One region of the Pseudogracilibacillus sp. SO30301A genome, then DNA from elsewhere that is predicted to be linked to it. Evidence: a T-box and tRNA genes for the amino acid it is inferred to sense, from the RefSeq annotation. Region 1 holds a T-box; the other holds one or more tRNA genes.

Region 1 (3,438 bases):
TTATTTCGACATAATGAATATGTTGCCCATTTGGCGCTTTTTGAACATCCGTTACTTTCGCTTTTGCTGAATCTGTATAAATCCAACCAGTATCTGCAATTTGGCCACCGCTCTCAGCATAAAATGGCGTTTCCTTTAAAATAAGCGAAACATTATCCCCTTCTTTTGCTCGTTCTATTATATCATTTTTACCAATAATATAAATAACCTCAGTCGATACCTTTTGTTTGTCATAACCGATAAAGGTGCTTTCTGCTTTAATTTGTGTTAATAAATCATCTTGAACATGCATAGAAGCTGTTTGGTCTCTCGCTTCTCTTGCTCTTGTCCGTTGTTTCTCCATCTGTTGATCAAAGCCCTCGTTATCAATTGTAAAGCCATATTCCTCTACATATTCTTCTGTAAGCTCTTTTGGAAATCCGTATGTGTCATAAAGTTTAAAAACTTCTTCACCAGGAATGACTTGTTTACCCTGAGATTTTTCTTTTTCAATGATTTCATGTAAACGTTCAATCCCCTCGTGAAGCGTTTCATTGAATCTTTCTTCTTCAATTTGAATAATATTTGCAATATATTCCTGTTGTTCTGCCACTTCTGGATAATAAGAATTCATTATTCGTCCGACCGTGGGGACTAGTTTATACATAAATGGTTTTTCTATCCCTAAATTTTTTGCATAACGAACCGCACGTCTAATTAATCGACGTAAAATATATCCTCTTCCTTCATTTGAAGGAAGTGCATGATCGCCAACCGCAAAAGTTACGGTACGAATATGATCTGCAATGATTTTAAAAGCAGTATCTAGTTCTTCATTTTCACCATATTTTACTGAGGTAAACTCTTCCGTTTTTTTGATGATTGGAATAAACAGGTCTGTATCAAAGTTAGTTTTAGCATTTTGTAAAATGGACACTAACCGTTCTAGTCCCATTCCGGTATCAATATTTTTGTTAGGAAGTGGTGTATATGTGTCATCTGGATTATGATTAAATTGTGAAAATACAAGATTCCAAACTTCTAAATAACGTTCATTTTCTCCCCCAGGGTACAGTTCAGGGTCATTTGGATCATTCCCATAACTTTCTCCCCGATCAAAAAATATTTCGGAGTTAGGGCCACATGGCCCTTCTCCAATATCCCAAAAATTTTCCTCTAAGCGAATGATCTGCGATTCAGGTAATTTTATTTCATTTACCCAAATATTATACGCCTCATCATCTTCAGGGTGAACAGTTACAGATAATAATTCCCCATCGAAACCAATCCATTTATCGCTTGTTAAAAATTCCCACGCCCAAATAATGGCTTCTTTTTTAAAATAATCACCGATCGAAAAATTACCTAACATTTCAAAAAATGTATGGTGTCTTGCTGTAAAACCAACATTTTCAATATCGTTAGTCCGTATTGCCTTTTGTACATTAGCAATTTTTGGATTTTCAGGGGTAATTGAACCATCGAAATATTTTTTTAATGTTGCAACTCCACTATTGATCCATAATAAACTTGGATCATCCTTTGGAACAAGTGAAACACTTTTTTCAATCTGATGTCCTTTTTCTTTAAAAAATTGTAAAAATAATTGTCTAACTTCTGATGAAGATAATTTCTTCATATTATTATACCTCCATTTTCAATATCATTTCTTTAAACTAAAATATAAAAAAGAACACTTAAACAGTTGAAGTAAACTGCGACGTTACTATTTAATCACCACTAGAAAAGAATGACTCGATCTCCAAGATGTCGAGTCGATTGCAAACATGTCGAGTCATTTTCCAAGATGTCGAGTCGATTGCGAACATGTCGAGTCGTTTTCCAAGACGTCGAGTCGATTGCGAACATGTCGAGTCGTTTTCCAAGACGTCGAGTCGATTGCAAACATGTCGAGTCATTTTCCAAGATGTCGAGTCGATTCAGAACATGAGGAGTCGTTTCGCATTATATGCCTTTTCCTGAGATACGGAGTTGTTCATATAGACTTTTACGTCGCAGTTTATGGAAACGCTAAATTACCCTCAACTAATGAGTGTTGTTTATAATAGTAAGCTAAACAATAAAAAAACTCCTCTCTGCATATGCAGGGACGAGATTACATTCGCGGTACCACCCTAATTATGAATTAAAAACAATTCATCGCTTGATCATGTTAACGGTTTGATACCGACGGGGATTAGCCGCACTCCAGTCTAGCTTTCCATAATATCATGTTGGAATTTATTTCAGCAAATTAAATTCCTCTCTTTAACATGAGAGATCATGTACTCTTTACCTTCAACATTTTATTATTATTTAAAGAATCATATGTAAGTTAAAAACTAGTATAAGAAACTGGTGCACAAATGTCAATTGCAATGTTGTTTATTTATATAAATTTGTACAATTATCGCTTTTCCCATTGTTATTAAAGGTACTGCGACAATCATTCCAATGATTCCACCAATTTCTGCTCCTATTAGTAATGTTAAAATAATGAAAACAGGGTGAATTTGGACACTTTTTCCCATTATATAAGGTGATAAAAAACTGTTTTCCAATGTTTGAACGATTAAAGTAGTGACAAGAACTACGATAACAAGCTTCCAAGAAGATGTCATCGCAACTGCAACTGCAGGGACGGTACCGATTATCGGACCAAAATATGGAATCACATTCATTAATCCCATAATCACCGCAAGAACCAGCGCATATTTCAATTGAAACGTATGATAAATTACATATGTGACGAACATTATTGCCGAAGAAATGATTAATTGCCCTCGGATATACCCTCCTAAACTTTCATCCATTGCTTTTAAAATCGTCTCAAATCTTTGGTAATGTTTTTCCTGTACAAAATTATACAGGGAATTTTTCATTTGAGTAAAATCTTTCAAAAAATAAAACACAAGGACAGGAATAATCGTTATCGTAATGATAAAATCAAACAGATTTGCTGCACGATCTAATATATTTTCTATTTGTTTTTCAACAGATAATTCGATTCGGGAAATTAGTTCATCCATTTTATCATGAACGATTTCTGGCAAAAAAGAGGTCGAATCATAAATCGAATAAATAATATTTTCATATAAAATCATTGAATCCGGAAGCTGCTCACTTAAATCTTGTAATTGCTGCACGAAAACAGGAAAGCTTTTATAAAAAAGGATGGTCATTAATGAAAAGAAAAGTAAATAAATAATAATAACAGCAAATCCTTTACTAATATTAAATTGATTTAATTTTAAGACAACAGGATGTAGTAAATAACTTATAAATGCAGCGATAATAAATGGTGTTAAAATTTTACCTATAACAACAAAAAGAGTTTTATAAACAGGATAGAGTTTTATTAGAAGATAAATTACCAAAACAATCAATATGATGGAAACGCAAATGTAGATTATTTTCTTCAAATTCATTGCCCTTCCTCCCTCGTACTTCTTTATTGTT
Region 2 (3,438 bases), on a different contig from region 1:
GTTATTAGTGTCGAATCAAAACGGTGGGAGAGTGAAAGGATAGTTAGCAGTTTACTAATGGGGCTTTTATGCAATAAGGCTTTGTCATGGTTCTCAATAATAGGGCGCGCGCGACAAGTTCTGTGATAAACATTTTCAGCGTGAAACACGGGAAGTTACTAAATAAACTTTAACTTTACAACGAAGGATGGGAATGACGAAACCAAGTTTTCGAAAACTATCCCATTGATACTCCTGCGTGCTTTATGCATGACAGTGCATAAGGTTCGAAGCACAATACCGAATGGAATGTGAGCTTGAGAAGGTAGTTTAATTTCACGTCAAAAAGTAACGAAGAACTTATAATCTAGTATACATCGATAGATGGAGCGCCGAATGCTTGGAAACTGGCACGTTCGGTGCGGAGCAGGGGAAAAGCTGGAGATAATCTCAAAGGCTTACCTATTGCTACTATAAAGGAATAACGATTTGCGTCTATTCTTATTGGTAAGTTACAAAAATATAGCAAAGAGGGTGTATGGATATGGTTATGACTACTATTGCTTCTGCATTCATATGGATTGCAGCGATTTACGAACTAATAAAGCCTTCAAAAGAGCAAAATAATCGAAAAATCATTGTTTTAACATCCTTAGGCACTTTATCAACATTAGTTATCACTATTTCATTATTTCAAAATATGTTGGGGGTCTAATAATTCGCTAAACGAGCTATATAATCAAAACGTAGTTGAAGTACAATAGGGTCGAATTGAAGAAGGGAATATATGTTGATTATTTGATATTTGGAGTAGAGTTGGTGACATTGTATGGGGGAAAATTTGATTGTACTTATTATAATTGTACTCGTGGCTTCGTTGTTACAGACAAGTACTGGTTATGGTTTCTCTATTATCGGTACTCCTTTTTTGTTGTTAATTTACCCTGCTCATACAGCGATCCAGGTTAATATTATACTCTCAATTTGTCTTTCTGCTTTTATGATTTTTAAAATTAGAAAAGAAGTAGACAAGTTATTGCTAATTAGATTGATTAAAGGAAGTATCATAGGATTATTTTTTGGTATTTTTATTTATCTGTTTTTAGATATTCGACTACTTAAAATGACTGTTGGTGCTCTTATTCTTTTTTTAACGGTACTTCTTATTTTAAGATTAACGATAGATAGAACGAAGAATAGAGATTTTGTAACGGGCGGAATATCGGGGTTATTAACAACAAGTATTGGTGTACCCGGACCGCCTTTGTTATTATATTTCTCTGGAGCAAGAATAGATCAAACGACCCTCCGTAGTACAACGTTGGCTTATTATCTATTTGTTTATTTTGCTAGCTTGATGATGCAAATATCTTTTGGTGGTACCAGTAAAGAGACATGGATATCCTCTTTTTTAGCTATACCACCTCTGTTTGCTGGAATTATGTTCGGACAGTTCTTGTTTAAATGGATCAGTCAAAAAACATTTCGACTTATTACGTATGTAATTTTGATATTTACAGGGATATATTTATTAGTAACTGGCTTTTTTTAGATTTATATAAAAAATATTGGGCTAAACGGGTGCAATTGTATGTGAAAATGGAGTTAATCTAAAATACCTTGGAAACTTTTCGGCGCTATTTTCACTGTTATTTACAGCTGATAATTAAAATTGGATTACAAAACAACCTGCTAATAATCTTTAAACAAAAACGCTTATACACCTTAATGTATAAGCGTTCCTTTTGATGGAGCATATCGGGCTTGAACCGATGACCTCTTGCATGCCATGCAAGCACTCTCCCAACTGAGCTAATGCCCCAAAAGATTTAACTAATACTTATTATATAATGTTTCTATTTTTTTTCAACAAATTGAGTTAAATTTTGATTACATTTTAATTGAAAGATTGTATATCTAAGTCGATTCTTGTAAAATAATGAGTGACGTTTTGCTATTTATAGAAAGTGTGGTGGGTTAAAATTCGTAAGAAAAAGAAGTCTTTTTTAATTATTTCGGCTATCTTTTTGTTTCTTTTTATGATTATGGCAATGATAACAACAGGAACGACAGGCATTATAATTGATGAAACTGTCGCTTATTGGGCGGATCAAAATAAAACGGCATTTATAGCAGGAGTAATGAAATATGCTTCATTTATCGGCTCTAGTGAAATGGTTTTATTAATAACAGTAATCATTGGAATCGTTTTGTTAATTAAACGAAGCTGGCGAATTCTATTTTTCTTTTTTACATTATCCGTTGGAGGAGTATTCCTTAACTTATTCCTTAAACTTCTCATACAAAGAGCAAGACCAGGGGATGAAGTGAGCTATATCGAAGTATTTAACCTGAATCTGGAAATTCAGTCATACAGTTTTCCGAGTGGTCATACGATGCGCGCAACGATATTGTTTTTATTTTTAATTTACTTAACGTATAAATATATTAACAATACAGGGATTAAAATGGGATACTATTTTGTTTTTGTATTATTAATTTTTGCTGTTGCATTAAGTAGAATCATGCTAGACGCACATTTTGTTACAGATATTGCAGGTGCAATCTTAGTATCAATTTTTTGGTTTTTCTTAATTTTATATTTTTTTCACAAACCAAAAAGAGCTAATTCCCTAATGTTTAGTTAAAAAAAAGTTACGTCTTTTTTGTAGATAGGAAAAAATAAAACTTTCTTTACTCGCAGTGAAACGAAGGCTTTCTCCATTGATTTGCGGAAAGCTTTCGTTTTCACTCATTTCTTTTGCAAGGAATCATTTAAGGATGATTCTAATTTTTTATAATAAAGGGTAAAGCCAAACCAATGCCAATTGGTAAAGCGATGAATAACTTCATTCTTATTTCTAAACGCCGATTATCTATCGCAGCGTATACTTTCCGGTCTTCAGCATAAATAAAGTCGATCTTATCCGGTTGTAATAAAATAGTTTGATCTCCTTCAATTCCAAACAATCGTTCCTGCGTATCCTTTTTAATAAATGACATTATTTGTACGTCTGTCCATTCATTCGTCTGAATCGTAATCGATGTACCTTCATATTGATCGTCGCTATCGACATTTATTTTCATGGTATTTCCCCAATCTTATTTACTAGCTTTTTGCTCGCCTTGAAAATTTAGGATAAGAGATCCATGCGAGCGTGAAACCAATACATCCAAACCCTAGTAAAATAAGCGAGCTCAGTAGAAAATCTGTATAACTTAACGTCCCGCTCATCGCCAGTTTAAAAGCATCATGCGCCGCTGAAAAACTTTATAACAACTTCTAGTAAATTTAAAAGTTCTATCAATAATTTATCCATTGCAGCAGCTGCAACCTTTTTATTTATGGTGAAACCGACCTTTCAAGTCATTCAATTAAGTATTTCAACAATTTTATTTGCTGTAGTTTGAAAGAGCAAAAAGGGCATTAGGTAAGATTGATCCTGTAGATATTGAAGA

Evidence for each region. The T-box of region 1 lies ahead of alaS (alanine--tRNA ligase). A T-box ahead of a tRNA ligase gene usually reads a tRNA of that ligase, here a tRNA-Ala.
Region 2: it has a tRNA-Ala gene. The T-box ahead of alaS (alanine--tRNA ligase) is inferred to sense a tRNA for this amino acid. The anticodon was not compared.

What each region holds. Positions count from the first base shown of each region.
Region 1 covers NZ_JAXHDD010000027.1:12,624-16,061, reverse strand. The annotation lists gene alaS (alanine--tRNA ligase) at 1-1,618, opposite strand, end outside; T-box leader at 2,083-2,290, opposite strand; gene SPD89_RS13460 (AI-2E family transporter) at 2,349-3,407, opposite strand.
Region 2 covers NZ_JAXHDD010000008.1:16,824-20,261, forward strand. The annotation lists gene SPD89_RS06145 (hypothetical protein) at 524-694, shown strand; gene SPD89_RS06150 (sulfite exporter TauE/SafE family protein) at 809-1,531, shown strand; tRNA gene SPD89_RS06155 (tRNA-Ala) at 1,729-1,801, opposite strand; gene SPD89_RS06160 (phosphatase PAP2 family protein) at 2,025-2,627, shown strand; gene SPD89_RS06165 (hypothetical protein) at 2,767-3,066, opposite strand.